One region of the Variovorax sp. BGA-UO-ETr-C22 genome, then DNA from elsewhere that is predicted to be linked to it. Evidence: riboswitches for the same ligand, from Rfam matches in the RefSeq annotation. Region 1 holds a riboswitch; the other holds the start of a gene.
The links. A riboswitch is a leader RNA that binds a small molecule or an ion and turns the genes downstream of it on or off. The one in region 1 is predicted to bind glycine.

Region 1 (15,353 bases):
ACGCGGTGCAGCGCATCGCGTTCGGCCAGCACCGCGGCGTGTTCGGCGGCCGCTTGAAAGTCATCGCCATGCTCGACCAGCGTCACGCCGAGCGCGCGCATCGCCGCGTTCTTCTCGCGCGAATTGCCGTGCGGCACCACGATGGTCGCGGCCAGACCGTGGCGCTGCGAGGCGAAGCCGACCGACTGGCCGTGGTTGCCGCGCGTGGCGCTGATCACGTGGCGCACGGCGGGCTGCTCGCGCGCGAGGGTCTCGAAGTAGGTCAGGCCGCCGCGGATCTTGAAGGCGCCGACCGGCGTGTGGTTCTCGTGCTTGGCCCAGACCGTGGCGCCCAGGCGCTGCGACAGCTGCGGCCAGGTGTACTGGGGCGTGGGCGGCATGGCCGCATGCACGGTGCGCTGCGCGGCTTCGATCTCTTCGCGGGTGAATCGCATCGACGTCCTTCGGGTTGCTTACTTGCGTTCGGTGAGTGCCACGCGCACTGCCAGCGCGGCCAGCACGCTGCCCATGATGTATCGCTGCGCGCGCAGCCAGCCCGCGCTTTGCGACAGCACGGCCGTGATGCTCGCGGCGCCGACGATCATCACGGTGTTGACCAGCGCGCTGCTCGCCATCTGCGCCATGCCCAGCTGCAGGCTCTGCAGCAGCACCGAGCCGCGCTCGGGATGGATGAACTGCGGAAAGAACGACAGGTAGAACATCGCCACCTTCGGGTTCAGCAGGTTCGTGAGAAAGCCCATGCGGAACAGCTTGGCCGGCGGGTCGGCCGGCAGCGCGCGGGCCTCGAAGGGCGCGTTGCCGCCGGGCTTGACCGCCTGCCACGCGAGCCACATCAGGTAGGCCGCGCCGGCGAAACGGATCGCGTCGAACGCGACCGGCACCGCCAGCAGCAGCGCCGTGAGGCCCAGCGCCGCGGCGAACAGGTGCACCAGGAACGCCATCAGCACGCCGCCCAGCGAGATGAGCCCCGCGCGGCGGCCCTGGATCAGCGTACGCGACACGCAATAGATCATGTTCGGCCCCGGCGTGAGCGCCAGCAGCAGCGAGGCGAGGGCGAACCAGGCGATTTCGGTCAGGGTGAGCATGAGAGTCAGAGTCCTTGCGATTCGAGGGTGACGGGGCCGCGCGGCGTGTCGAGCACGGCGACGAGGTTGGGCGGCCCGGCATCGACCGGCAGGTCGCCCATGCCGATGGCCGTGAGTGCGGCCGACAGCGCCGGCGCGCGCGGATGCGCCACGCGCAGCGAACGCAGCGCCAGGCCCGAGGCGGGCATGGCGTCGGTGGGGTGCACGGCGCCCCACTGGATCAGCGTGGGCAGCGCGCCGTAGAACAGGCGCTGGCCGTCGTCGCGCACCGTGATCTGCCATTCGAGCCGGCCGGCCGGCGTGTCGCGCGAGGCTTCGAGCAGGTGGCCGCGGTCGATGTGCGCATGCTCCTCGCGTGCGAGTGCCTGCGTGGCGGCGTGTGCGTCGGGCACGCGCGCCACGAAGTGGATGAGGCGCGGGCCGCGCTGCGCGAGCGCGGCCTGCAGCGCGGCGTCGTCCAGGTCGAACCAGCGGTGCGTCTTCGGCCGCGACGGCGCCTTGCCGGGCTCGATGGCGATGATCTCGGCATAGGCGCGCGGGAACGCGTCGCTCGCGATGTTCAGCAGCCGGTTGTGCGTGCCCATCAGCGGGTGCACGCCGCCCGGCGCGGGCGTGACGCCGAGCGTGGCCTCGCACCACGCCACGCCCTCGGCCAGCGAGGCGGCGGCAATCACCAGGTGGTCGATTTCGGCGGGGGCCATGGCGTGCCTTCGTTCAGAGGGTGACGTGGCCGTCGACGCAGGTCACGGCATCGCCGCCGACCCAGATCGTGCCGTCGCTGTCGCGCTCGATGTGCACGCGGCCCGCGCGGCCCAGGCATTGGCCCTGCGCGGCCAGGTAGCGCTCGGGCATGTGGCCGTCGGCGATCAGCCATTCGGCCAAGCTGGCGTTGAGGCTGCCGGTGACCGGGTCTTCCTGCACGCCGATGGGCTCGGCGAAGGCGCGCACCTCGAGGTCGATCTTGGCGCCGTCGTCGTTCGGCGTGGCGGGGCGGTTGCCGAAGGCGCGCGCCTCGCGGTTCGAACGGCCGATGAGCAGCGAGGTGTCGTGCGCCGAGGGCACGCCGGCCACGCCGGCCTTCACGCCCAGTTCCTTCAGCGCGCGGTGGTCGGGCTGCAGCGCCAGCACGGCGTCGGCGTCGTTCAGCAACAGGCCGAACCAGACCGGGCCGTTGTCGAGCACCTGCGCCGCGATGACCTGCTGCGCCTTCAGGCCCAGCGCGCCGGCCACCTTGGCCAGCAGCGCGGGGCTCGGGGCGCTGCGCTTGAGCGGCGGCGCGGCAAAGGCCAGGCGCTCGCCGTCGCGACGCAGCGGCACCAGGCCCGCGCCACACTGCTGTACCACGCGGCCCGCCACCTTGGGTTTGCCGCCGGCCTGCAGCCAGGCATGGCAGCTGCCGATGGTCGGGTGGCCGGCAAAGGGCAGCTCGCCGCCGGGCGTGAAGATGCGCACGCGGTAGTCGGCGCCCGGGTCGGTCGGCGGCAGCAGGAAAGTGGTCTCCGACAGGTTGGTCCACTGCGCGAAGCGCTGCATGGCGGCGTCGTCCAGGTCCTGGCCGTCGATCACCACCGCGAGCGGGTTGCCGTAGTAGGCGGTGGCGGTGAAGACGTCGACTTGCTTGAAGGGGCGGGATTTCATCAGGGTCATTCGAGGGAAAGGTCGAGCACGCCGCGCGTGCCCGGGCGGGACAGCAGTTCCGAATACCAGCGTTCGACGTTGGGCCAGACGGGCCGTCGGTACTCGGCGCCGGGCAGGCCGAACCAGCGGTGCGCCTCGCAGCCGATCGGGATGTCGGCCATGGTGAAGCGCTCGCCGGCCATGTAGGGGCGCTGCGCGAGGTGCGCGTCGAGCATGGCGAACAGCGCCTCGCTCTCGCGCACCGACGCGGCGATCAGCGCGGGCTGGCGCTCCGAGGGCGGCGTGCGCACCCATTGCACGAAGGCGTCGCGGCTGGCGCGGTTGAGCGTGGTCTGCTGCCAGTCCATCCAGCGCTCGGCGTCGAAGCGCGCGGGCAGCTCGCTCGGGTAGAGCGTGCCGTGCGAGTAGCGGGCGCACAGGTAGCGCACGATGACGTTCGACTCCCACAGCGTGACGCGCTCGGCGCCTTCGCCGTCGTCGATGGTGGGCACCATGGCGTTCGGGTTGAGCGCACGGTATTCGGGCGTCTGCACCACGCCGAACTTGCCGCCGGCCTCGGTGCGCTGGAAGTCGAGCCCGAGCTCCTGCGCGCACCACACGACCTTGCGCACGTTGATCGAACTGATGCGGCCCCAGATGTTGAGCATGGTGTTCAGTGTCCTTGTGCGCAGAGGGCGTCGGCCGTGGCCGATGGCTGCGTCTGCAGGTACGGTTCGATGTTGCGCAGCGCGCGCGCCACGTAGTCTTCTTTCTCGCCGACCGGCGCGACGTAGTGCAGCGCGCTCTTCGCGGCCTCCAGGCCTTCGGTGCGCGCGATGAGCCAGGCCGCGAGGTAGGGCGCCGAGAAGCAGCCGCCCGCGGTGGCCACGTTGCCCTGCGCGAAGAAAGGCTGGTTGAGCACCTCGACGCCGGCTTCCTGCACCCAGGGCTTGGTCGTGAGGTCGGTGCAGGCGGGCACCGTGCCCAGCAGGCCGAGCTTGGCCAGCAGCAGCGTGCCCGAGCATTGCGCGCCGATGAGCTGGCGCGACGGGTCGAGCCCGCGCAGCACGCCCATCAGGCCCGCGTCGGCGGCGATCTCGCGCGTGCGGATGCCGCTGCCGACGATCACCGCGCCCGCCTCGCAGGCCGCTTCGAGCGTCGCGGTGGCATGCACCGTGACACCGTTCATCGAGGTCACGGTGGCGCTGGGCGAGGCCAGCGTCACGCGCCAGCCGGGCTTCTTCACGCGGTTGAGCACGCCGAGCGCGACCAGCGAGTCGAGCTCGTTGAAGCCGTCGAAGGTGAGGATCGCGATGTGCATCGTCGTCGGCCTTGTCAGGCGTGGGCGGGGGCCAGCAACGCCAGTTCTTCGCGCAGCGTGACGGCAAGCGCGGCGATGGCGGTGTCGATCTCTTCGACGCTGGCGGTCACGAACGACAGGCGCAGCGTGCGCGGATCGCCTTCGCCCGCGTAGAACGGCGCGCCGGGCACGAAGGCCACGTTGCGCTCCACGGCCTTGGGCAGCAGGGTCACGGTGTCGATGCCCTCGGGCAGGCGCGCCCACAGGAACATGCCGCCCTTGGGTGCGTTGAACTTCACGTCGAGGCCGGCCATCTCGCGGTGCAGCGCGGCGATCATCGCGTCGCGCTGGCGCTTGTACAGCGCGCGGATGGTGGGCACGTGGCGGTCCAGGAAGCCGTCCTTCATCACGGCCGAGACCATGCGCTGCGTGAAGATCGGCGTGTGCAGGTCGACCGCCTGCTTGGCCTGCAGCAGCTTGGGGAAGATGGCCTTCGGCGCCACTAGGAAGCCCAGGCGCAGGCCCGGGGCCAGCACCTTGGAGAACGAGCCCAGGTAGATCACGCCCTCGGGGTTGCGCGCGGCCAGCGGCAGCGGCGGGGCTTCGTCGAACCAGAGCTCGCCGTAGGGGTTGTCCTCGACGATCGGCAGGTTCGCGGCGGCTGCGGCCGCGGAGACGGCGGCGCGGCGCGCCTCGGTCATGGTGCGGCCGGTGGGGTTCTGGAAGTTGGGCAGCAGGTAGACGAAGCGCGCGTCGGCCGCCTTGCTCACGAGGTCGTCGACGATCACGCCCTCGTCGTCGCTGGCCACGCCCACGGGGTGCGGCTCCATCGGGCCGAAGGCCTGCAGCGCGCCCAGGTAGGTGGGCGTTTCGACGAGCACCTTGCTGCCCGGATCGATCAGCACCTTGGCCACGAGATCGAGGCCCTGCTGCGAGCCGGTGGTGATGAGCACCTGCGAGGCGTCGACGTCCCAGGGCAGCATGTCGGCCACGGCCTGGCGCAGCGGCGCATAGCCTTCGCTGGCGGCGTACTGCAGCGCGGCCTGGCCGTCGTTGTGCAGCACTTCGGCGCAGGCGTCGGCGAATTCCTGGATCGGGAAGGTCTTGGGCGAGGGCAGGCCGCCGGCCAGGCTGATGATGCCGGGGCGCTCGGTGACCTTGAGGATTTCACGCAGCACCGAAGGATTCATCTTGGCGGCGCGGGCGGCGAGTTTCCAGTTCATGGGAGGCTTTCTTCTTTCTGGCGAATGAGAGGTGAGTCTGAGTGTGTCGTCAGGATGGCGGGATGTCGCCACGGTGCACGACATGGATTTTGTTGCCGTCCGGGTCGCGCAGGTAGGCGCCGTAATAGCCCTGCCCGTAACGGGGGCGGGGCCCGGGCGCGCCTTCGTCGCGGCCACCGTGGCGCAGGGCCGCCTCGTGGGCGGCATGAACGGCCTGCGGCGAGGGCGCGCAGAACGCGACCATGCTGCCGTTGCCGGCGCTGGCGGGTTCGCCGTCCAGCGGGATGTACACGTAAAAGCGCGGCAGCGTCTGGCCCGGCGCGATCCAGCAGGCGGCGTCGGGGCCGCCGTCGGGCGTCACGGGGCGGCGGATGAGGCCGAGCGGGGTCAGCACCGCGTCGTAGAAGGCGGCGGCGCGCGGCAGGTCGGTGCAGCCGACGGTGACATGGCTGAACAGCGTCATGGTCGTCAGCTCCTGGCTTGCGGCTCGGCGCCGCGTGGAACGGCAGGCGCCGCCGGTTGCGACAGCCGCTTGCCCGCGACCACCGTGGCGACCACGGCGGCGGCGAAGCCCAGCGTCACCAGGTCGAGCGGTTCGCCCAGCAGCGGGATCGACGCGAGGATCGACAAAAAGGGCTGCAGCAGCTGCGTCTGGCTCACGCGCAGCGCGCCGCCCAGGGCCAGGCCGCGGTACCACGCGAAGAAGCCGATCCACATCGAGAACATGCCCACGTAGGTGAAGCCGACCCAGGCCGAGGCGGCCACGGGCTGCTGCGGCCACAGGGCGATGGTGGCGGGCAGCGTCACGGGCAGCGCCATCACGCAGACCCAGCAGATCACGCGCTCGGCGCCCAGCGACGGCGTGACCTGCGCGCCGTAGATGTAGCCGACCGAGGCCGCGACGACCGCGCCGACCAGCAGCAGGTCGGCCCATTCGAAACCGAAGCCGTGGCCGCTCTGCTGCGCGCGCAGCACCGAGAACACCACCACCAGCAGGCTGCCCGCGACGGCGCAGAGCCAGAAGCCCAGCCGCGCGCGCTGGTGCAGCACCCAGGCCGCGACCGCGGCCGTGACCAGTGGCAGCAGCGCCGTCACCACCGCCGCATGGCTGGCCGTGACCACGCGCAGCGCAAAGGCCAGCAAGAGCGGAAAGCCGATGCAGTTGCCCAGCACCGCCATGCCCAGCGGCTTCCACTGGTGCGCCGCCGGGCGCGGCGAGCGCGTGACCAGCAGGAAGATGGCCGACAGCACGCCCGCCAGCGCCGCGCGCCCGAGCGTGACGAACCACGGCGACAGCTGCGGCGCCTCTTGCGTGCCTGTGGCCAGCCGCGTCATCGGCAGCGTGATGGCGAACAGCGCCACGCCGACCACCCCGAGCCACATGCCCAGCGTTTCGTCCTTGATGGCGAGCTTCATACGCCCACCATCCACCAGGCCGTGAGCACGAGGATCAGGCCCATCGCGCGGTTGAACCACAGCAGGCGCCGGCCCTTGGCCAGCCACTCGCGCAGCAGCGCGCCGACCAGCGCATAGGCGAAGTTGCTGGTGAAGGCGTAGGTCAGCATCACGGGCGCGACGATGGCGAAGCGCGCGAGCGCGTCGGGCTGGCCGGCGATCCAGCCCGCCACCAGCGTGAGCGCCAGCAGCCAGGCCTTGATGTTCACGAACTGCAGCATCACGCCCTGCCCGAAGCCGACCGAAAGGCGGGCGCTGTCGGCCTTTCCGAGCTGGGCGCTGCCGCTGAGCTTGTAGGCCAGCCACAGCAGGTAGGCGATGCCCAGGCCCTTGATCGCCAGGCGCAGCGGCGGCATGGCCACCACCAGCGCGCCGAGGCCGGCCGCGCAGATGGCGAGCAGCAAGGTCCAGCCCACCGGCACCGCGACCACGAAGCGCATGGCACGCGGCAGGCCGCCGTTGGCCGCCAGGGCGGTGGAGAGCGTGGTGTTGGGTCCGGGCGAGAAGCTCATCGCCGTGGCCAGCACCAGCAGCGCGGTGAATTCTTGCCAGTTCATGTCACAGACTCTAAACTTTGGACCATTACAGTTCCAGTACAGATGATCGAACAAATCTGAAATCTGTATTGGTCATTCCTTCGACACACGCCGCCCTTTTCTTGCTCTCTGTGCGATGCAGCCCGATCCGATGCTGACCCGAACCTCCACCCAGTCCCTGACCGGGCAGCTGGCCGACCGCCTCGCCGAGCGCATCCGCAACCGGCTGCTGGCCCCCGGCGCGCGCCTGCCCTCGGTGCGCGAGTGCGCGCGCCAGCAAGGCGTGAGCCCGTACACCGTGGTCGCCGCGTACGACCAGCTGCTCGCACAGGGCCTGGTCGAGGCGCGCCGCCAGCGCGGCTTCTACGTGCGCGACGCGGCGCCGGCGCCCGAGAGTTCGCGCAACCCGGCGCATGCCGTGCCCGTGGTGCCGCCGATGATGGCCTCGCGCGTGCCGGCCGACGCCAGCTCGCTGATCCGCAGCATGTTCCACCGCCCGAGCGACAAGCCGCAGCCGGGCATGGGCGTGTTCCCGCCCGATTGGATGGCCTCGACCTTCCTGGCGACCGCGGTGCGCCGCGTGACGACCACCTCGGCGTTGCAGGAGCTGTCGCTTCAATATGGCGAGCCTTCGGGCGACCTCGCGCTGCGCCGCAGCTTGTCGCAGAAGCTGGTGCGCATCAACGTGCCGGCCGGGCCCGACCAGATCGTGACCACCATCGGCGCCACGCACGCGCTGGACATCGTGAGCCGCACGCTGCTGCGCGCGGGCGATCCGGTGATGGTCGAGGAACCCGGCTGGGCGCTGGAGTTCGCGCGGCTCGAAGCGCTGGGCATGCGCATCCTGCCCGTGCCACGCCGCGCCGACGGGCCCGACCTCGACGTGATGGCGCAGTACTGCAAGCTGCACAGCCCCAAGCTCTTCGTCAGCGTGAGCGTGCTGCACAACCCGACCGGCTACAGCCTCACGCCGGGCAGCGCGCACCGCGTGCTCAAGCTGGCCAACGAACACGACTTCTACATCGTCGAGGACGACACCTACAGCCACCTCGCGCCCGAGCACGCCACGCGCCTGAGCGCGCTCGACGGGCTGCAGCGCACCATCTACGTCAGCGGCTTCGCGAAGATCCTGGCGCCCAACTGGCGCATCGGCTTCCTGGCCGCCTCGCCCGCGCTCAAAGAGCGGCTGCTCGAGACCAAGCTGCTGGCCACGCTGACCTCGCCCACGCTGTTCGAGCGGGCGCTGTCGTGGTGCATCGACCAGGGCCAGCTGCGCCGCCATTCGGAGCGCGTGCGCATCCGCCTGGACGGCGCGCGCGGCCGCGCGGTGAAGCTCGCCATGTCGCACGGCTGCACCTTCGCCTCGGAGCCGGCGGGGCTGTTCGGCTGGGTCGACACGGGCGTGGACACCGACGCGCTCACGCAACGCATGCTCGACCAGGGCTACCTGCTGGCGCCGGGCTCGCTGTTCCATGCGCGCCGCCCGCCGAGCACGATGATGCGGATCAACTTCGCGACCTCGCAGGACGCGAATTTCTGGAAGGTTTTCAGCCGGGTCAGGGACGAGCTCTGATTCGCTTGCAAAGGGCTTGGAGTAAGCTGGCAGCACAAGAAAACCCAGCCAGGAGACCTCCCGCATGAGCAACGCCAGCAAACCCTTCGACTTCAGCCAGTTCGTCCCCGGATTCGACTTCCTGAAGAACCTCGCCGGCGGTGCCGCCGCGGGCTCCGGGTCGGTGCCCGGCATCCCCAGCCTCGCGAGTTGGGTCGCGCCCACCATGAGCGTCGAAGAGGTCGACAAGCGCATCCAGGAACTCAAGACCGTCCAGTACTGGCTCGAACAGAACGGCCACGCGCTCAAGGCGACCATCCAGGCGCTCGAGGTGCAGAAGATGACGCTGTCGACCCTGCGCGGCATGAACGTGCGGATGGAAGACATCGCCAGCGCGTTCACCAAGCAGGCCGCGGCGATGGCGCCGGCGCCTGCACCGGCTCCCGCACCGGCCCCCGCACCCCGGCCCGAACCGGAGCCCGTCGAGGAAGAGGAAGAAGAGTTCGACGAGGCCGAGGAGGAAGCGGAAGAAGAGGAAACCCCGGCGCCGAAGAAGACCTCGCGCGCCAAGCCCGCCTCGTCCAACGGCGCCGCCGGCGTGGTCGACCCGATGCAATGGTGGGGCTCACTCACCGAGCAGTTCCAGCAGATCGCGAGCACGGCGCTGCAGGACGCGGCGCAGCTCAAGGTGCCGGCCATGGCACAGCCGCTGGCCGACGCCGTGGGGCAGGTCATCGGCAAGGCAACGGCGGCGCGCAAGCCGGCCGCCAAGACTGCCGCGAAGAAGGCCGCAGCGAAAAAAGCCGCGCCGGCACCCGCCGCGCGCAAGAAAACCACGTCCACCGCCGCGCGCAAGCGAACCTCCGGCCGGCGCTGACGTCTTACAGACACCTTTCCAGACGACGACGCACGGGTCGGTACGCACCATGAAACTGTTTCCCACCGGCCATGCCACCCACCCGCAATGGCGCATGGCCGCCGGCCTCGTGCTGGCCCAGTTGCGCGCGCAGATGGCGCTGCCCGACTACGCGTCGAACCCGACGCTCGGGCTGCTCTACATCACCGACCACTATGCGGCCGAGGCGCAGGAGATCCTCGATCACCTGAGCGCCGAACTGCCCGAGGTCACCGACTGGTCGGGCACGGTCGGTATCGGCGTGTCGGCCAACAACGCCGAGTACTTCGACGAGCCCGGCCTGAGCCTGATGCTGTGCGCGCTGCCCAGCGACCAGTACCGCGTGTTCTCGGGCGTGGCGCCGCTGGGCAGTTCCGAAATGAGCGGCTTCGAGGCGCACACCGCGCTCGTGCACGCCGACCCGGCCACGCCCGACCTGGGCGAGCTCATCGGCGAGATGGCGGGCCGCACCGACACCGGCTACCTGTTCGGCGGGCTCTCGTCCGGCCGCGGCGGGGCGCTGCAGTTCGCGGTCGGCGGCAACGGCAACATCCGCGGCCACGGGGCGGCGGGCGGCGTGTTCTCGGGCGGCTTGTCGGGCGTGGTGTTCGGCGAGGGCGTGCGGCTGGTGTCGCGCGTCACGCAGGGCTGCCAGCCGCTGCGCACCGGCGGTGCGCGCGAGCGCGAGATCACCGAGGCCGACGGCAACCTGCTGCTCTCGCTCGACGGCGAGCCGGCGCTCGACGTGCTGCTGGCCGACCTGCAGGTGTCGCTCGACCGGCCGCAGGAAGCCATCGACGCGGTGCGCAACACGCTGGTCGGCTTGGCCGACGCGGGCAGCGACGGCATCCGCCGCACCGGCGACCTGGGTGCCGACGTGCTGGTGCGCCACATCATCGGCCTCGACCCGACGCGGCGCGGCATCGCCATTGCCGACAACGCCGAGGCCGGCATGCGGCTGAGCTTCTGCCGCCGCAATGCGCAGGCGGCGCGCGCCGACCTGATGCGCATCTGCGCCGAGATCCGCGAAGAGCTCGAGCCCGAAGAACAGACGCTGGCCACCGCGCGCGCCGTGGCGGCGGGCGAGGCCGAGGCCGCGCCGCATCCCGCGCGGCGCATCGCGGGCGCGGTGTACGTGAGCTGCTCGGGACGCGGCGGCCCGCACTTCGGTGCGCCGGGCGCCGAATTGCAGATCGTGCGGCATGCGCTGGGCGACGTGCCGCTGGTCGGCTTCTTCGCCGCCGGCGAGATCGCGCGCCATCACCTGTACGGCTACACCGGCGTGCTGACGGTGTTCACTGCGCCGGACTGACTGACTGGCTGACTGACGGGAAAAAACGACGCGCGCGCCTGCGCGTTGTTTTCGCAAGCGCTTCGCGTCGCTAGAATCCGCCCGCTTTCTTGAATCTCTGCTGCTGCAAGAAAGAGTGATCCGCGCGCCCCGAGGCACGCGGTCGATCTCTTTCGCCCCGCCACGCGATGTGACGGGGCCCGGAAACCGACACGGTTTCCCCGAATGGAATTGCAGCCATGGGCAGCCCTACCAATAGTCATTTTTCGAGACTCCAGCGCGCCTTTTCTCGCGCGAACATCGCCGTCGACTACCGCGACGGCATTTATCACCTGCGCAACGAAGCCGCGCAGGCGACCGTGCTTCTGCCGCAGAGCCTGCCGCTGGAAGAAAAAGCCGTGAACCAGCTGCTGGCCTTCGCCAGCGTGCGCTCGCCCGACGGCGCGCACGGCGTGTGCAAGGCTTGCGCGACGCCGGACTTTCATCCGGGCTCGGTCGCGCCGGTGGGCAGCGTCGTCGCCACCGATGGCGACTTCGTGATTCCCGCCGCGGTCGGCACCGACATCAACTGCGGCATGCGCCTGCTGACCACCGGCCTCACGCTGGACCAGGTGGCGCCGCACAAGACGCAGCTGCTCGCGCGGCTCACGCGCAGCCTGCTCGACAACGGGCGCGACGTGCCGGTGCACACGGCGGCGTTTCGCGCGCTGTTCGACGACGGGCCGGCCGCATTCCTGGACGCCGTGCGCAATGACGGGCTCTGGGCCGCGTGCGACCGCGACCGGCTGCAGGCCGAGATCGGCGCGTGCATCGGCCTGGCGAGCTTCGGCGGGCAGTCGCGGCACGCACCGCCGGCCTACACCGGCGCGCGCCACGAGGTGTTCCGCGACCCGTGCCTCGGCACGCCGGGCAGCGGCAACCACTTCGTCGAGCTGCAGGTGGTCGACCAGGTGATGGACCGGCACGCGGCCTACCGCGCGGGGCTCAAGGCGGGCGAGGTCGTGGTGATGATCCACAGCGGCTCGCGCGACATCGGGTTCCATGTCGGCGGCCGCTGGATGGACCGCGCGCGGGCCGAGTGGCCGCAGGGCCTGCGTCATCCGAAGAGCGGGCTGTACGGGCTGGCCGGGCCGCTGGCGCAGGAGTACCTGGAAGCCATGGGCGTGGCCGCGCGCTATGCGTGGGCCAATCGCGTCGTGCTGGCCGAGCTGGTGCGCAAGGACTTCGCCGAGCTGCTGGGTGCCACGGCGTCGACGCTCGTGGTCGACGTGCCGCACAACGTGGTGCTGCGCGAGCACGGCATGAACATCCATCGCAAGGGCGCGACGCCGGCGCACGCGGGCGACCTGGCGCTGATTCCCGGGTCGATGGGCGATCACTCGTACCTCGCGACCGGGCTGGGGCATGAAGACTGGCTGTGGTCGTGCAGCCATGGTGCCGGCCGGCGCATGCGTCGGCAGGAGGTGCGCGCGATGCGGCCCGCGCCCGGCGACGCCGATGCCAGCTGGCAGTGCGTGACCTTGCGCGAGGAGCGCCGCATCGAAGAAGCGCCGCAGGCCTACAAGCCGATCGGCGCGGTGATCGAGGCGCAGGAAAGCGCGGGGCTCATCCGCTGCGCCGTGCGGCTCAAGCCCTGGGTCACGTTCAAGGCGTGACCAGAGGGCGGGGCCGTGTCAGCCCAGGGCGGGCTGCACGGCGCGCGGCGCGGGCGCCGGCATGCCGGCGAACGCGAAGTCGACCTCGGGCGCCAGCCCGCTCACGATGCGCGCGATCGACTTGCCCGAGCCGCAGGCGTGCGTCCAGCCGAGCGTGCCGTGGCCCGTGTTGAGGAACAGGTTCGGCAGCTTGGTCTTGCCGATCAGCGGCACGTTGCTCGGCGTGGCCGGGCGCAGGCCGGTCCAGAACTGCGCGCGTTCGGTGTCGCCGGCGCCGGGGAAGAGCTCTTCGACGCGCCGCACGATGGCTTCGCAGCGCACGCGGTTCAGGTCGCGGTCGTAGCCGTTGAGCTCGGCCGTGCCGGCGATGCGCAGGCGGTCGCCCGACTCGGAGGTGTAGCGCGAGAACACCAGCTTGTATTCGTCGTCGGTGAGCGAGACCTGGTGCGCCTTCGATGCGTCCTTCACGGGCAGCGTCACCGAGTAGCCCTTGGCCGGGTAGATCGGCAGGCGGATGCCCAGCGGCGCGGCGTACAGCGGGCTCAGCGAACCCATCGCGAGCACGAAGGCATCGCCGCGGATGCGCTGGAAGCGGCCTTCGTTGTCGGTCGCCTCGACGTGGTCGATGCTGCCGCCCGCTTCGCGCAGCGCGGTCACCGTGTGGCTCATGAGGAACTTCACGCCGGCCGCTTCGGCCAGCTTCACGAGCTCGCGCGCGAAGCGGTTGGCGTCGCCCGATTCGTCTTCGGCGGTGTAGGTGGCGCCGGCGAGTTGGGGGCGGATGTGGGCGAGGGCGGGTTCGATCTTGATGGCCTCGTCGGCCGAGATGACCAAGCGTTCGCAGCCCAGGGCACGCATCTGCTCGGCGGGCGCGAGGGCGCCGTCGAATTCTTTTTGCGTCGTGTAGAAGTGCAGGATGCCTTGCGTGCGCTGGTCATAGTTCAGGCCCGTGTCTCGACGCAATTGCTGCAACATTTCCCGGCTGTATGTACCGAGACGAACGATCTGTTCGATGTTGTGGCGGGTGCGCGCGGGGGTGCATTCGCGCAAGAACTGCAGGCCCCAGAGCCACTGGCGCATGTCGGCGCGGATGCGAAAGAGCAGCGGCGCATCTTCCTTGCCGAGCCATTGCAGCACCTTCAGCGGCGCGCTCGGATTGGCCCAGGGTTCGGCATGGCTGACCGAGATCTGGCCGCCGTTGGCGAAGCTGGTTTCGGCGGCCGGGGTGGCCTGCCGGTCGATCACGGTCACCTCGTGGCCGAGTTGCTGAAGGTAGTAGGCCGAAGTCACGCCGAGCAGGCCGGCGCCAAGAACGATCACACGCATTGCAAGTACCTTTGAGTTTGCAGCGCTTGAACGGCGGGCGTGGAGTGCTATTGAACCAATAGCAAGCAACCGGACGACCGATGTCCAAGTTGCCGCTCCCCCTGTCCTCGGTACCTGAGAGATTCACCCTGCTGCACCCGCAGCGGGTTTGCTCCTTCGGTGCGCCACATGGCGTGGCGGCTCTCCAGACGGCTGTATCGATGAGTGCAGTACTGACCCCTTGCCGAAGTTCCTGGGCGTTGCCTGGAATTTCGTCGGGCCGACCTGAGCGTTTATGGGAGTTTGCGCCTTCGGTAGGGCCTCCGTGGAGGCCCGCTCTCCTGCAATTGTTGGCGATTGTAGGCGGGCCCCGCAAGCCGGCCAAGCCCTGTACATCGGCACTTCACACCGATGGGATAATTGAATGTTGATTTTTGGTAAAGCAAACTTTTTTCTACATGCAGGGGACTCCATGATCCTGGTTACCGGCGGCGCAGGCTTCATTGGCGCCAATTTCGTGCTCGACTGGATCGCGCAGGGCAACGAGCCCGTCGTGAACCTCGACAAGCTGACCTACGCAGGCAACCTCGAGACTCTGGCGTCGCTCAAGGGCAACGCGAACCACGTCTTCGTGCAGGGCGACATCGGCGACAGCGCGCTGCTCGATCGCCTGCTGGCCGAGCACAAACCCCGTGCCGTCGTGAACTTTGCCGCGGAATCGCATGTGGATCGTTCGATCCACGGCCCGGAAGACTTCGTGCAGACCAATGTGCTCGGCACCTTCCGCCTGCTCGAATCGGTGCGCGGCTACTGGAACGCCCTGCCGGCCGACCAGAAGGCGGCCTTCCGCTTCCTGCATGTGTCGACCGACGAGGTCTACGGCTCGCTCTCCAAGACCGACCCGGCCTTCACCGAAGAGAACAAGTACGAGCCCAACAGCCCGTACTCGGCCAGCAAGGCCGCCAGCGACCACCTCGTGCGCGCCTGGCACCACACCTACGGCCTGCCGGTGGTCACCACCAACTGCTCGAACAACTACGGCCCGTTCCACTTCCCCGAGAAGCTGATCCCGCTGATGATCGTCAACGCACTGGCCGGCAAGAACCTGCCCGTGTACGGCGACGGCATGCAGGTGCGCGACTGGCTCTACGTGAAGGACCACTGCAGCGCCATCCGCCGCGTGCTCGAAGCCGGCAAGCTCGGCGAGACCTACAACGTCGGCGGCTGGAACGAGAAGCCCAACATCGAGATCGTCAACACCGTGTGCGCGCTGCTCGACGAACTGAGCCCCCGCGCCGACGGCAAGCCGTACAAGGAGCAGATCACCTACGTCACGGACCGCCCGGGCCACGACCGCCGCTACGCCATCGATGCACGCAAGCTCGAGGCCGAGCTTGGCTGGAAGCCCGCCGAGACCTTCGACACCGGCATCCGCAAGA
Region 2 (15,353 bases), on a different contig from region 1:
GATCCAGGCCCGGGGGCTCAGATCGCGAACCCGTCGTCGGCGGCGATGACCGCGCCGTTCACGAAATGGCTCTCGCCGCTGGCCAACAGCACGATCAGGCCGTCGAGGTCTTCGGGCTTGCCCACGCGCTTGCGCGGCAGCATGTTGACCAGCTTGGCGCCGCCCTCGGTGCTCCAGTGCTCCTCGTTGAGCTCGGTCGTGATGTAGCCCGGGCACAGCGCATTCACGTTGATGCCGAAGCGGCCCCATTCGAGCGCCATGGCCTTGGTCATCTGCACCACGGTGGCCTTGCTCATGCAGTAGGTGCCGATCTGCGGCATGACCTTCAGCGCCGCTGACGACGCGATGTTGATGATGCGTCCGCCGATGTAGGTGCCCGGCGCCTTGCCCTGGGCGCGCGCCAGCATGCGCTTGCCGACCTCCTGCGCGACGAAGAAGGAGCCCTTCACGTTGGTGTCGAAGATGTAGTCGTAGTCCTCGGGCGTGACGTCCTGCAGGCGCTGCGTGGCGCTCACGCCCGAGTTGTTGACCAGGATGTCGATGGGCCCGACCTCGGTCTCGGCGCGCGCGACGGCGGCCTTGATGCTGCCAATGTCGGTCACGTCGAGCTCGACCACGTGGGCGTCATGGCCCTCGCCCTCGATGCGCGCGCGCAGCTCCTTGAGCTTCTCGACGCGGCGGCTGGCCAGCACCACGGCGGCGCCGGCACGGGCCAGTGTCTTGGCAAACTGGGCACCCAGTCCGCTGGAGGCGCCGGTGACGAAAGCCACGCGGCCGGAGAGATCGATGCTGTAAGCCATGAGCTGAATCCTGTGGAGTCGCGCAGGTGACGCAGGGTGCCTCGCCTGCGGGCGACAAGGCCACCGCCGGACGCCGCATAAAATGCCCGGCGAACCGGGACGCCCCCGCGCCTCTAAAAATCATTATCGACCCAACCCACATGACGCACGACGAAATCCTCGCCCAGTTCGGCCCTCGCGAAGCCATGGAATACGACGTGGTCGTGGTCGGCGGCGGCCCCGCCGGCCTCTCGACCGCGATCCGCCTCAAGCAGCTCGCCGCCCAGCAGGAGAAGGAAATCTCCGTCGTGGTGCTCGAGAAGGGTTCCGAGCCCGGCGCGCACATCCTGTCGGGCGCCATCATGGACCCGCGCGCGCTCAACGAGCTGCTGCCCGACTGGGAGGAACTCGGCGCCCCGCTGAACCAGCCCGTGACCGACGACGCCATGGTGTTCCTGAGCGAAAAGTCGGGCCTGCGCACGCCTAACGCCTTCCTGCCGGCCTGCTTCCAGAACCACGGCAACTACATCATCAGCCTGGGTGCCTTCACCAAATGGCTGGCGCAGCAGGCCGAGAACCTCGGCGTGGAAATCTTCCCCGGCTTCCCGGCCGCCGAGGTGCTCTACAACGAGAACGGCTCGGTGCGCGGCGTGGCCACCGGCAACATGGGCGTGGGCAAGGACGGCGAACCCACCGAGAACTTCCAGCTCGGCATGGAACTGCTGGGCAAGTACACGGTGTTCGCCGAAGGCGCGCGCGGCCACCTGGGCCGCCAACTCATCGCCAGGTTCAAGCTCGACGAAGGCCGCGACCCGCAGACCTACGGCCTGGGCGTCAAGGAAGTCTGGGAAATCGATCCCAAGCGCCACCAGCCCGGCTTCGTGCTGCACACGGCCGGCTGGCCGATGGACAACAACACCTACGGCGGCGCGTTCCTCTATCACATGGAGGACAACAAGGTCACGATGGGCTTCATCACGGGCCTGGACTACAGCAACCCGTACCTGAGCCCGTTCGAGGAAATGCAGCGCTGGAAGCTGCACCCCAACATCCGCTGGTACCTCGAGGGCGACGAAGCCAAGGGCATCAAGCCCGCCAAGCGCATCGGCTACGGCGCGCGCGCCATCACGGCCGGCGGCCTGATGTCGCTGCCCAAGACGGTGTTCCCGGGCGGCGCGCTGGTCGGCTGCGAGGCCGGCTACCTGAACGTGAGCCGCATCAAGGGCAGCCACGCCGCCATCAAGACCGGCATGCTGTGCGCCGAGGCCGCGTTCGACGCGGTCATGGCCGGCCGCCAGCACGACGAACTCACGGCCTACCCCGCCGCGTTCGAGAAGAGCTGGCTCTACACCGAGCTGAACAAGGCGCGCAACTTCAAGGCCTGGTTCAAGAAGGGCCTGGGCATCGCCACGGTCATGAACGGCGTCGAGCAATGGCTGCTCAAGGGCCACATCCCATGGACCCTGCGCCGCAACAAGCCCGACCACCAGTACCTGAAGCCGGCCGCCGAGTGCAAGCCCATCGTCTATCCGAAGCCGGACGGCAAGCTCACCTTCGACCGCCTCTCCAGCGTGTTCATCAGCAACACGAACCATGAAGAGCAGCAACCCGCCCACCTGACGCTGAAGGACGCGTCGGTGCCGGTCAACGTCAACCTCGCCAAGTTCGCCGGCCCCGAAAGCCGCTACTGCCCGGCCGGCGTGTACGAGTTCGTGCCCGACGAAGCCAGCGCCGGCAAGGAGCGCCTGCAGATCAACGCGCAGAACTGCGTGCACTGCAAGACCTGCGACATCAAGGACCCGACGCAGAACATCGTCTGGGTCACGCCCGAAGGCGGCGGCGGTCCGAACTACGTGGGCATGTAAGCCCCAACGCGTCGATGCATGAAAGCCCTCTTCGGAGGGCTTTCTTCATGGCGCTTCAGGCGAGGTACGCGGCGACCTCGTCGGGCGTGAGGAAGTGCACCAGCGACACCTGCGGGTTCTGCTCGGCGTGCAACACGTGGGTGAACCCGGTCCAGCCGCGTGCGGGCTTGTCGTCCGTCTCCAGTGCGACGAGCACCAGCCGCCCCTGCCGGCGCGCGTTCTCGCGCAGCGTGCCTTCGCCCCAGGACCACGCCATGCGGTCCACCAGCTCGCCCTGGGCGAAGGCCGTCGCCTGCAGCCAGAGGAAGGCGGCGGCATCACTGTCCTCGTCGCGGCGCGTGCGCGGCGGCTGCCGGATGCCCAGCGTCTGGGCATGCGTTTCCATCAGGTCCTGCAGCAGCGAGAAGGCGTGGAAGTTGTTGTTGATGCCCTGGGCGCGAACGACCATGCCCGCGCGCGACGCCGGCAGCAGGACCACCAGCTCGTCCTCGTACGACAGCTGGGCCGCGGCGCGCAGGAAGTGCAAGGCCTCGAAGGGCAGCGAGTCGTTGGCGTACATCGCCTCGATGTGCGCGAGCAGGCCTGCGTCCGCCACCAGCGACTGGTGATTGCGCACATCGCGCACCACCATGGTCATGAGCGGCAGCACCAGCAGGTCGACCGCGCGCTGCAGCGCATCGATCTCGAAACGCGCCTGCGGCGACAGCGCCGCGAGCGCCGCTTCGGCGGCCTGCCAGGCGGCGAGTTCCGCCTCGTCCCGTGGTTCCTCGTCCTCCTCGTCGGGTTCGTACGGCTGCGCCGCGCAGTACGGCGCCAACGACGCCAGCAGGCGCCCCGCCAGCTGCCGCACGGCGTCGAACATGAGCTGCGGATCGGCGCCGTTCTCGACCAACGCGCCGCAGAACACCGCCAGCAACGCGGCCCGGTGCGGATGCAGCTCGCCGAGCCGCGCGATGGCGGCCCGCAGCACCTCGTCCTTCGCCGAGCCCTCCACCACCTCGAAGTAGAGCGCACGGACCTCCGGCCGCTTGAAGAAGGAAGCCTGGGTGTCGAGGTCGGCGTCCTGCAGCACAGGCAAACGCAGGGTGGCGAGGAGATCGGGAGGCAGCATGGGCATGCGCAAATTGTGCGATACCACCGACGCTATCCTCGCGACACAAGGAGACAGGACCCCATGCACATCGTCATCACCGGCGGCGCCGGCTTTCTCGGCGCGCGCCTGGCGCGCACCCTCCTGGCGCTGGGCCAGCTCTCGCTCGCCGGCGCGCCCGCCCGCGACATCGCACGCATCACGCTGGTCGACCGCGCCCCGCCGCCGCCCGACCTCGCGGCCAACCCGCGCATCGCGGCCGCCACCGGCGACCTCAACGCCCAGCTGGCCGACGACGGCGCCACCTTCTGGCGCGAGGCCGACGCGGTGTTCCACCTTGCCGCCGCCGTCAGCGGCGAATGCGAAGCCGACTTCGACCTGGGCATGCGCAGCAACTTCGCCGCCACGCACGGCCTGCTCGAGAAGCTGCGCGCGCTCGGCACGCGCCCGGTGCTGGTGTTCTCCAGCTCGCTCGCGGTGTTCGGCGATTCGCCCGAGCAGCCGCTGCCCGCGCTCATCGACGACCACACGCTGCCCACGCCGCAGACCAGCTACGGCATCCAGAAATTCATCGGCGAGCAGTTGGTGGCCGACTACACGCGCAAGGGCTTCGTGCAGGGGCGCAGCGTGCGCCTCATGACGGTGAGCGTGCGCCCCGGCCTGCCCAACGGCGCGGCCTCGGGCTTCTTCAGCGGCATGATCCGCGAGCCGCTCGCCGGCCTGCGCGCGGCCTGCCCGGTGCCCGACGAGACGCCCGTGGCCATCGCCTCGCCGGCTCGGACCATCGAAGGCATCGTGCGCGCCGCCGAAGCCAGCGACGCCGACTGGGGCCCGCGCACCGCGCTCAACCTGCCCTCGCTGGCCACCACCGTGGGCGAGATGGCCGCCGCGCTCGAACGCGTGGCCGGCCGCGCCGCCACCGACTTGCTCGACCGCACGCCCGACGCCGCCATCCGCCGCATCGTGAAAACCTGGCCCGGGCGCTTCGACACGCCGCGCGCCCGGGCCCTCGGTCTCACGGCCGACGAGAGCTTCGACGCGGTGATCCGCGCCTACGTCCGTGAAAGTCCCGACGCGGTCAAACTGGTTATTGGTGCATAGTCATTTCCTGACCTGCGCCTGACGCGCTTTCGACCCCCAACTCCCCGGAGACACCATGAAATTCGGCCACATCGCCGCCGCCTGCCTTTCGCTCGCCCTGGGCACCGCCGCCTTCGCGCAGCAACCCACCGTTCTCAAGATCGGCTATGCGACGTCCAAGGAATCGCATTACGGCGTGGGCTCCACCGTGTTCTGCGAAGAGGTCGAGAAGAACACCCAGAACCGCTTCAAGTGCCAGCACTTCGCCAACTCGGCGCTGGGCGGCGAGCGCGAGCAGATCGAAGCGATCCAGCTGGGCACGCAAGACCTGCTGAACACCTCGACCGGCCCCGTGGGCAACTTCGTGCCCGAGGTCAAGATCGTCGACATCCCCTTCCTGTTCCGCGACTACGACCATGCCCGCAAGGTCATGGACGGCCCCATCGGCCAGGACATCCTGACCAAATTCCCGAGCAAGGGCATCATCGCGCTGGCCTGGACCGAAAACGGCTTTCGCCACATGACGAACAGCAAGCGCGACATCGTCAAGCCCACCGACGCGGCCGGCCTGAAGATGCGCACCATGGAAAACAAGGTGCACATGGACGGCTACCGCACCTTCGGCATCCTGCCCACGCCGATGGCCTTCCCGGAACTGTTCGGCGCGCTGCAGCAAGGCACGGTCGACGGCCAGGAAAACCCGATTCCGGTGATCCTGTCCTCGAAGTTCTCGCAGGTGCAAAAGCACCTGTCGCTCACGGGCCACGTCTACTCGCCGGCGCTGCTGCTGCTGTCGCCCAAGGTGTGGAACAAGCTCTCGGACGCCGACAAGAAGGTGTTCACCGAAGCGGCGAAGAAGGCCTCGATCGCACAGCGCAAGAAGGTCAACGACGACGAGAACAACGGCATCGCCCAGCTTGAGAAAGACGGCATGAAGGTCACGCGCACCGTCGACGGCGCGGCCTTCCGCGAAGCCCTGAAGCCGGCCTACGTGGGCTACGCCAAGGAATTCGGCGCCGACAACATCAAGAAGATCACGGACGTCAAGTAAGACCGCTCCGCCCCGACCGCGCCCGGCCCGCCTCAGTGTGCCGGGCGCTTCGCATTTCCGACACCACAGAGAACCACAACGTGCAAGCCTTCGAGCGCTACTTTCTCGCCGCCAACCGGTGGGCGCTGATCCTCCTGCTGGCGGCCATGTCCGTCATCATCTTCACCAACGTCGTGCTGCGCTACACCACGAACCAGTCGATCGAATGGGCCGAAGAGGTGTCGCGCCACATGATGATCTGGCTCACCTTCCTGGGCGCCGGGCCCGTGCTGCGCTACGGCGGCCACATCGCCGTCGAGAACCTGCAGGATGCCCTGCCCCGGCCGGCGGCCGTGGCGGTGCGCATCGTGGTGGCCGGGCTGCTGTTCGCCTTCTTCGGCTTCATGGTCTGGTACGGCTGGCTCTACATGGAACGCACGATGTTCCAGCTCACCGCCGTGACGCAGATTCCGTTTGCCTACATCTACAGCGCGATGCTGATCGGCGGCGTGCTGCTGATCGTGCACTGGCTGCTGGTGGTGCGTGGCTACGTGCTGAACCGCGAGTTCGCGTCGGACGCGCATTTCGACGCCAACGCGTCGGCCTCGCTGTAAGGAGAAGACCATGGATGCCAGCATTGTCCTGATCGTCTCCGCCTGCGTGTTCCTGGCCATCGGCGTGCCCGTGGCCTTCGCGCTCGGCCTGGCCACGGCCGCCACCCTGATCCTCGCGGAAAGCTACCCGCTGATGGTGCTGCTGAAGGAAACCTTCACCGGCATCGACAGCTTTCCGCTGATGGCCGTGCCTTTCTTCATCCTGGCCGCCGAGCTCATGAGCGGCGGCTCGCTCACCGAGGTGCTGCTGCGCTTCGCGGGCCAGTTCGTCGGCCACCGGCGCGGCGGGCTGGGCTATACCAACGTGGTGTCGCTGACCTTCTTCTCGGGCATCTCGGGCTCGGCGCTGGCCGACGCGGCCGGCCCCGGCTCGATGCTCATCAAGATGATGGACAAGGCCGGCTACGACCGCTCGTACGCGGCGGCGCTGACGGCCTCCACGGCCATCGTGGGGCCGATCATTCCGCCCTCGATCATCATGATCATCTACGCGCTGCAGGACGAAACGGTGTCGGTCGGCCAGCTGTTCGTGGCCGGCATCGTGCCGGGCATCCTGATCGCGGTGGCGATGTGCGTCGTGAACTTCTACGTCTCGAAGAAGCGCAACTACAAGGGCGACGGCCAGACGCCGCCGCTGCGCGAGATCCTCATCACGACGTGGAAGGCGATTCCCGCCATCCTGCTGCCGGTGGTCATCCTGGGCGGCATGCGCGCCGGCTGGTTCACGCCCACCGAAGCCTCGGTGGTGGCGGTGTTCTATGCGCTGGTGTGCGGCAAGTTCATCTACCGCACGCTCGAGTGGAAGATGCTGCCCGACATCCTGTCGCGCTCGGCCCTGCTGTCGGCGTCGGTGCTGATCATCATCGGCCTGTCGGCCTCGTTCGCCTGGGTGCTGACCATCGAGGGCATTCCGCAGCAGATGGCCGAATGGCTCATCAGCATGAACCTCTCGCCGTGGATGTTCCTGATCATCGTCAACGTGTTCCTGCTCTTGTTCGGCATCTTCATCGAGCCGCTGCCGGGCGTGATGGTGCTGGCGCCGATTCTTGCGCCGGTGGCGATCAAGCTGGGCGTCGACCCGGTGCACTTCGCGATGATCGTGATCTTCAACCTCACGCTGGGCATGATCACGCCGCCGGTGGGCGGGCTGCTGTTCGTGACCTGCAACGTGTCGAAGGTGCCGATGTCGGCGCTGGTGAAGGAGCTGGTGCCCTTCCTGTGGGCGCACGGCGCGGTGCTGATGCTGCTGACCTTCGTGCCGATGCTCAGCACCTGGCTGCCGCGCGCGCTCGGGTTCAAGTAGCGGCGCAGGCCGCTCCCGCCCCCCGCCTTCACCCGCCTCAGGCCGGCGGGTGCAGGTACTGGCTCGGCGGCACGCCGAGCGTGCGGCGGAACATCGCGGTGAAGGCGCTCGGGCTCTCGTAGCCGTGCGCCAGCGCCACCTCCAGGATCGACGCGCCCGCGGCCAGCCGCGGCAGGCTCAGCAGCAGCCGCGCCTGGCGGCACCACGCGCCGAAGGTCATGCCGGTCTCGCGTTCGAACAACCGGGCCAGCGTGCGCGCGTTCATGTGCAGCCGCGCGGCCCAGCCGTCGAGCGTGGCGGGCTGCGCGGGGTCGCGGATCAACGCCTCGCACAGCGCGGCCAGGCGTGCGTGGCGCGGCATCGGCACATGCAGCGACAGCGCGGGCGCGGCCTCGATCTCGTCGAGGATCAGTTCCATCACGCGCTCGTCGCGCCCGCCCGGCGGGTAGTCCAGCGGCAGCGACACGGCCGCCACGATCAGCTCGCGCAACAGCGCACCCACATGGATCACGCGGCACTCGGCGCCCAGGTCGGCGCGCGTGCCGGGCTCGACGAAGACGGTGCGCATCTTCACCTCGCCCGCCATGCGGATCTGGTGCGTCATGCCCGGCGGCACCCAGACGCCGCGCCCCGGCGGCACCACCCAGCTGCCGGCCGCCGCGCCGACCATCATCACGCCCGAGATCGCGTGGATGAGCTGCCCGCGCCGGTGCGCATGCGGCGGAATGAAGGCGTCGCCCGCCGGATCGGTGGCCAGCACGGCCACGGCGCGCGGGGTCGATTCGCCCTCGTCGGGGCGCAGATTCAGTTTGTCCATTTCACGACGATGTTTGCACATTCGTAGCGAGAACATCTTTCCGTGTCTTCCTACGATGGCTTTTCCTCCCTTTTTCTCAAACCGGACATCGAAGAAAGAAGCCATCGCATGAACACGCGCCGACTCGGGCTGCTCACCGGCACCCATGCCGTCAACGACCTCTACCAGGGCCTCGTGCCCGCGCTGCTGCCCTTCATGGTGCTGGAGCGCGGCTACAGCTACACGGCCGTGAGCGGCCTGATGCTGGCGGCCACCGGGCTGTCGAGCGTGGTGCAGCCGCTGTTCGGCCTGTACGCCGACCGCCACCCGCGTGCCTGGCTGGTGCCCGTAGGCTTCCTGGTGGCGGCGCTGGGCGTGGTGCTGGCGGGCCTGAGCCAGAGCTACCTGCTGACCTGGATCGCGGTCGCGCTGTGCGGGCTGGGCATCGCGGCCTACCACCCGCCCGCCACCGTGGCCGCGCGCGCGGCCGGCGGCGCCTCGCAGAAGGCGATGAGCGTGTTCTCGGTGGGCGGCACCATCGGCGCCTCGTTCGCACCCGTGCTGGCGGCCACGGTGGTCGGCGGCGGCAGCCTCTCGCGCAGCTATCTGCTGGGCATTCCTGCGGTGGCGATGGGCGTGGTGTGGGTCGCGGCCAACGCGCGGCGCAGCGCGGCCGCCCAGCACGCGGCCACGGCGGCGCGGGCCGCGCAGGCCCGCGCCCAGGTGCTCAAACCGCACAACGACTGGCGCGCCTTCAGCCTGCTGGTGGCGACCATCGTGGGCTGGTCGATCCCGTACGTCACGGTGCTGTCGATGCTCTCGCTGCGCATCACGCGCGACCTGCACGGCAGCACCTTCCAGGGCGCCGCGGCACTCACCGCCTTCACCGCCGCAGGGGCCGTGGGCACGCTGGCCGGCGGCTGGCTCGGCGACCGCATCGGGCGCATGGGCACGATCCGCTGCGGCTACCTGCTTGCGCTGCCGGCCATGGCGGGCCTCGTGCTCTCCTCCACGCCCGGCGCGGCGCTGGCCTGCACCGCGTGGCTCGGCATGAGCATGTTCCTGCCCTTCGCCGCGCAGGTGACGCTCGCGCAGGACTACCTGCCGCGCAACCCGGCCACGGCCAGCGGCATCACGCTCGGCCTCGCGCTCTCGGTCGGCGGGCTGGTGTCGCCGCTGTTCGGCCTGCTGTCGGATGCACGCGGGCTCGGCGTGACGCTCACGGTGGTGTTGTGCGTGCTGTGCGTCGCGACCGTGCTGGCCTTGCGGCTGCGCAATCGGACGGTGCAGGTGATGGCGGGCGAGGCTGCGGCGGCCTGAGCTCTGCCCCGCGCACCCGGTGCACAGGGCACTGGGTGCTTCCCGCAGCGAAATCAAGGAGGAGCCGAAGGCGGGGGACATTCGCGGAGGGAAGCACCCGGTGTCCTGTGCACGCGCCCTGAACCACGGACCACTGAAATCCGTGGGCGATTCAACGCCGCACGCGCTCTCTTTCACTGCCAGAATCGACGCAAGCTTCGACGTCGAGCCTGACAGACAAGAAGAAGGAAAGAGAAGGACGCCATGCACCGAATCGTCGCCCAGGGCAGCAGCCTTGTCGCTGCCGGCTTGCTGGCCACCGCCGGTATCGCGGCCACGCCGGCCGCCGCGCCCGTTGCAGCCGTTGCAGCCGTTGCACCAGCAGCCGCCCCCGCCAATCCCGTCACCCACCTCGCCGAAGTGGAAAGCGCCGTGCGCGCCTGGGCCGCCGCCTGGTCCGCGCGCGACGTCGAGCGCTACCTCGCCGCCTACGCGAGCGACTTCACCCCCGCGCGCGGCCAGACCCGCGAGCGCTGGGAGGCCGACCGGCGCGCCCGCATCACGGGCAAGTCGCGCATCAGCGTGGGCATCGAGGGGCTGGTGATCAGCGTCCAGGGCACCTCGGCCAGCGCGCAGTTCCGGCAGGTCTACAGCGCCGACGCGCTCACCGAGACCGACCGCAAGACCCTCGAGCTGCAGCGCGTGGGCACGCGCTGGCTGATCCGCAAGGAGAGCGCGGGCAACTGACGCGCACCGCCTTGTCCCTGTAAGGCAAATGGTTCACGAAGATGTCACCACTTGCAACGATGCTGCAGCCTTCGACCTCCGAAAGCTGTGGCCGCCATGTTCCCCACCAAGACCGAGAAGGCACGCGACGAACTCCAGGCCGGGCAGCGCACGCTCAGCCAGCGTGAGCGCGCCCTGCTGCTCATGGCCGACGGCCGGCGCTCGCTGACCGACTTCAGCCCGCTGTTCCCCAGCCGCGTCGAGGCCGAGCAGGCGATCCAGGGGCTGATGCAGCGCGGCTACCTGCAGGTCGCGCGCCCGGTCGCGCCACCGCCCGCACCGGCCCCCACGCCCGTCACCGCCGCCGAGCCGATCCAGGTCGCCACCTCGGCCGACAGCTTCGACGGCAAGCGCTCGCTGGCCACCACGCGCATGTTCCTGTTCGACATCTGCGAACGCATGTTCGTGCGCCGCGACCCGCGCTTCGCCAACCAGATGCGCGACGCCCTGCGCGAGGCCCGCGACCGCGAGGCCATGCTGACCATCGCCGCGCTGATGCTCTCCGAGATCGAGAAGGCCGCCGGCCCCGAGCGCGCCGACTCGCTGCGCGAGCGCATCGACAAGCTGCTGCCGCCGGCGGAAACCGTGCACTGAGCCACCAGCCCCGGCCCCGCGATCCACTACACTCGCCGGGTCAGGAGAGAGCCCCGCGCGACGGGGCCGCCGAAGGCGCAGGGGTTCCCCGAACGCTCAGGCAAAAGGACTGACAAGACGCCGGCAACCACCGGCGTTTCCTTGCTGGAGAGAGGCCGTGGCATTGCATGCGGCCCACCGAAGGAGCAAACCCCGATCGTGGGGCGAATCTCTCAGGTAAAGCGGACAGCAGGGGTGGCCCGTGGCGTTGCAGCCATGGATTTCGACTGCCCCTTTGGAGTGCCCCGTGGCCGCTTCTTCCGCTTCCGACGCCCAACTTCTCAAGACCCCGCTGTACGACCTGCACGTGGAGCTCGGCGCCCGCATGGTGCCCTTCGCCGGCTATTCCATGCCCGTGCAGTACCCCGCCGGCCTCATGGCCGAGCACAAGCACACGCGCGACGCAGCCGGCCTGTTCGACATCTCGCACATGGGCCAGCTGCGCCTGGTCGGCCCCGATGCCGCCGCCGCCTTCGAAACCCTGATGCCCGTCGACGTGGTCGACCTGCCCGCCGGCAAGCAGCGCTACGGCCTGCTGCTGAACGACGAGGGCGGCATCCTCGACGACCTGATGTTCTTCAACGAAGGCAACGGTTCGCTCTTCGTGATCGTGAACGGCGCCTGCAAGGTGGCCGACATCGCCCACATCCAGGCCAGGATCGGCGCGCGCTGCCAGGTGCAACCCCTGCCCGACCACGCCCTGCTCGCGCTGCAAGGCCCGCAGGCCGCGGCCACGCTGGCGCGCCTGTCGCCCGGCATCGAGCGCTTCGTGTTCATGACCGGCGGCGCGGTGCAGATCGGCGGCATCGCCGCCTTCGTCACCCGCAGCGGCTACACCGGCGAAGACGGCTTCGAGATCTCGGTGGCCGGCAAAGACGCCGACGCCCTCGCCCGCCTGCTGCTCGCGCAGCCCGAAGTGAAGCCCGTCGGCCTGGGCGCGCGCAACTCGCTGCGGCTCGAAGCCGGCCTGTGCCTGTACGGCAACGACATCGACACCACCACCACCCCGGTCGAAGCCTCGCTGAACTGGGCGATCCAGAAGGTGCGCCGCGCGGGCGGCGCGCGCGAAGGCGGCTTTCCGGGCGCGGCCAAGGTGCTGGCCCAGCTCGCCGCCGTCGCCTCGGGCGCGGCCGGCCACACCGACCACAAGACGCTCACGCGCAAGCGCGTCGGCCTCGTGGCACTCGAACGCATTCCGGTGCGCGACGGCACGCTGCTGCAGTCGCTCGAAGGGCACGACATCGGCGCCGTCACCAGCGGCCTGCTCGGCCCCACGGCCGACCGCTGCGTGGCCATGGGCTACGTGGCCGCCGCCTTCGCCGAGCCCGGCACGCGCGTGCAGGCCATCGTGCGCGGCAAGCCGGTGCCGATGGAAGTCTCGACCATGCCTTTCGTGCCGACGCGCTACTACCGCGGCTGACCGACACTGAACCCCGCAGACCCGGCTAGGCTCTGCACCCCGATTCCATTTTTTCCACGAGGAGTTTTTTCATGAGCATCAAATACACCAAGGACCACGAATGGGTGGCGGCCGAAGGCGGCGCCGCCACCGTCGGCATCACCGTGCATGCGCAGGACGCGCTGGGCGACGTGGTGTTCGTCGACCTGCCTGAAGTGGGCAAGACCTTCGCGCAGGGCGAGGTCGCCGGTGTGGTCGAGTCGGTGAAGGCCGCCGCCGATGTGTTCATGCCCGTGTCGGGCGAGATCACCGAAGTGAACGAAGCGCTGCGCGCCGACCCGTCGCTGGCCAACAGCGACCCGCTGGCCGCCGGCTGGTTCTTCAAGGTCAAGCTGAGCGAGCCCGCGCAGCTCGACGCCCTGCTCGACGCCGCCAGCTACGACAAGTTCGCCGCCGAATCCTGATCCGCTGAACAGCAGCTTCCTCGCACCTTCGTTCCTTCTCCCCCGAGCCTTCACCGCCATGCCGATTCCCGCCCTTCCCTCTTTGCAAGAACTAGAGAACGCCGAAGAATTCCTCGCCCGCCACATCGGCATCGATGCAGCGGACGAGGCGCGCATGCTGCCGGTGATCGGCTCGGAAACGCGCGCGGAGCTCATCGACGGCATCGTGCCCGCGGCCATCCGCCGCGCCCGGCCGATGCGCCTGCCCGCGCCCGTCACCGAGGCCGACGCGCTGGCCGAACTGAAGACGCTGGCGTCGAAGAACAAGGTGTTCAAGAGCTTCATCGGCCAGGGCTATTACGGCACGCACACGCCGGGCGTGATCCTGCGCAACATCCTGGAGAACCCCGCCTGGTACACCGCCTACACGCCCTACCAGGCCGAGATCTCGCAGGGCCGCATGGAAGCCCTGCTCAACTTCCAGACGATGGTGTGCGACCTCACGGGCATGGCCATCGCCAACGCCTCGATGCTCGACGAGGCCACGGCCGCGGCCGAAGCCATGACGCTCGCCAAGCGCAGCGTGAAGAGCAAGAGCAACGTCTTCCTCGTGTCGGGCGACTGCCACCCGCAGACCATCGAAGTCATCAAGACCCGCGCCGCGCCGCTGGGCATCGAAGTCAAGGTGAGCACGGTGTCCGAAACGCTGCCGCACCTGATGGTGAGCGGCGAGTTCTTCGGCGTGCTCGCACAGTACCCCGCCACCACCGGCCACGTGCACGACCTGCGCCCGCTCGCGGGCCACGCGCACCAGTGCGATGCCGCCTTCATCGTCGCGGCCGACCTGCTGGCGCTCACATTGCTGGTCGCCCCCGGCGAGTTCGATGCCGACATCGTCTGCGGCACCACGCAGCGCTTGGGCATGCCGCTGTGCAACGGCGGCCCGCACGCTGCCTACCTGGCCTGCCGCGATTCGTTCAAGCGCTCGCTGCCCGGCCGCCTCGTCGGCGTGAGCGTCGACACGCACGGCCAGCCCGCCTACCGCCTCGCGCTGCAGACGCGCGAGCAGCACATCCGCCGCGAGAAGGCCACGTCGAACATCTGCACCGCGCAGGTGCTGCCGGCCGTGGTCGCCAGCATGTACGCCGTGTACCACGGCCCCGACGGCCTCACGCGCATCGCGCAGCGCGTGGCCGTGCTCACCGCCATCCTCGCCAAGGGCCTGTCGCAGATGGGCCGCGAGCCGGTGAACACCACCGCCTTCGACTCGCTGACGATCCGCACCGGCGACGACACGGCCGCGATCATCGAGCGCGCGCAAGCCGGCGGCGTCAACCTGCGCCAGCGCCTGCAGCAGCACCTGGGCATTTCGCTGGACGAGACCACCACGCGCGCCGACATCGAAACCCTGTGGGCCCTGTTCGTGCCCGCCGGCACTGCGATGCCGCGCTTCGACGAGCTGGCCGCCAACACCACGCCGCTGATTCCCGAGGACCTGCGCCGCACCAGCGCCTTTCTCACGCACCCGGTGTTCAACACCCACAAGAGCGAAACCGCGATGCTGCGCTACATCCGCAGCCTGTCGGACAAGGACCTGGCGCTCGACCGCAGCATGATCCCGCTGGGCAGTTGCACCATGAAGCTCAACGCGACAAGCGAGATGATCCCCATCACCTGGCCCGAGTTCGCCAACATCCACCCCTTCGCGCCCGCCGACCAGCTGCAGGGCTACGCCCAGCTCGACGCGCAGCTGCGCGCCTGGCTGTGCGAAGCGACCGGCTACGCGGGCATCAGCCTGCAGCCCAACGCGGGCTCGCAGGGCGAGTACGCGGGCCTGCTGGCCATCAAGTCCTTCCATGAAGCCAAGGGCCAGGGCCACCGCAACATCTGCCTGATTCCCTCGTCGGCGCACGGCACCAACCCGGCCAGCGCCCAGATGGTGGGCCTGCAGGTGGTGGTGACGGCCTGCGACGCGCAAGGCAACGTCGACATGGACGACCTGAAGCGCGCCTGCGAAAAGCACAGCGCCCACCTGGCCGCCGTGATGATCACCTACCCCAGCACGCACGGTGTGTTCGAAACCCGCGTGAAGGAACTGTGCGAGCTCGTGCATGAGCACGGCGGCCGCGTGTACGTCGACGGCGCCAACATGAACGCGCTGGTCGGCGTGGCCGCGCCAGGCGAATTCGGCGGCGACGTGAGCCACCTGAACCTGCACAAGACCTTCTGCATTCCG

Region 2: it holds a riboswitch for glycine, as region 1 does, so the genes downstream of both, gcvT (glycine cleavage system aminomethyltransferase GcvT) here and AC57B8_RS13910 (D-amino acid dehydrogenase) in region 1, are expected to answer to the same signal.

What each region holds. Positions count from the first base shown of each region.
Region 1 is NZ_JCAQPA010000010.1:86,912-102,264, forward strand. Features, by position in the region: gene AC57B8_RS13840 (threonine dehydratase) at 1-434, opposite strand, end outside; gene AC57B8_RS13845 (LysE family translocator) at 453-1,085, opposite strand; gene AC57B8_RS13850 (VOC family protein) at 1,091-1,786, opposite strand; gene AC57B8_RS13855 (PhzF family phenazine biosynthesis protein) at 1,800-2,723, opposite strand; gene AC57B8_RS13860 (glutathione S-transferase family protein) at 2,729-3,370, opposite strand; gene AC57B8_RS13865 (DJ-1/PfpI family protein) at 3,376-4,023, opposite strand; gene AC57B8_RS13870 (aminotransferase-like domain-containing protein) at 4,038-5,225, opposite strand; gene AC57B8_RS13875 (VOC family protein) at 5,275-5,682, opposite strand; gene AC57B8_RS13880 (DMT family transporter) at 5,694-6,641, opposite strand; gene AC57B8_RS13885 (LysE family translocator) at 6,638-7,237, opposite strand; gene AC57B8_RS13890 (aminotransferase-like domain-containing protein) at 7,368-8,789, shown strand; gene AC57B8_RS13895 (PhaM family polyhydroxyalkanoate granule multifunctional regulatory protein) at 8,854-9,645, shown strand; gene AC57B8_RS13900 (FIST signal transduction protein) at 9,695-10,975, shown strand; gene AC57B8_RS13905 (RtcB family protein) at 11,194-12,609, shown strand; gene AC57B8_RS13910 (D-amino acid dehydrogenase) at 12,628-13,935, opposite strand; glycine riboswitch at 14,027-14,133, opposite strand; glycine riboswitch at 14,178-14,268, opposite strand; gene rfbB (dTDP-glucose 4,6-dehydratase) at 14,387-15,353, shown strand, end outside.
Region 2 is NZ_JCAQPA010000011.1:1,802,164-1,817,516, forward strand. Features, by position in the region: gene AC57B8_RS28470 (SDR family oxidoreductase) at 18-800, opposite strand; gene AC57B8_RS28475 (electron transfer flavoprotein-ubiquinone oxidoreductase) at 941-2,644, shown strand; gene AC57B8_RS28480 (hypothetical protein) at 2,700-3,761, opposite strand; gene denD (D-erythronate dehydrogenase) at 3,819-4,835, shown strand; gene AC57B8_RS28490 (TRAP transporter substrate-binding protein) at 4,891-5,865, shown strand; gene AC57B8_RS28495 (TRAP transporter small permease) at 5,946-6,458, shown strand; gene AC57B8_RS28500 (TRAP transporter large permease) at 6,469-7,761, shown strand; gene AC57B8_RS28505 (AraC family transcriptional regulator) at 7,799-8,578, opposite strand; gene AC57B8_RS28510 (MFS transporter) at 8,687-9,877, shown strand; gene AC57B8_RS28515 (L,D-transpeptidase Cds6 family protein) at 10,121-10,603, shown strand; gene AC57B8_RS28520 (hypothetical protein) at 10,700-11,236, shown strand; glycine riboswitch at 11,268-11,358, shown strand; glycine riboswitch at 11,371-11,475, shown strand; gene gcvT (glycine cleavage system aminomethyltransferase GcvT) at 11,523-12,695, shown strand; gene gcvH (glycine cleavage system protein GcvH) at 12,767-13,138, shown strand; gene gcvP (aminomethyl-transferring glycine dehydrogenase) at 13,197-15,353, shown strand, end outside.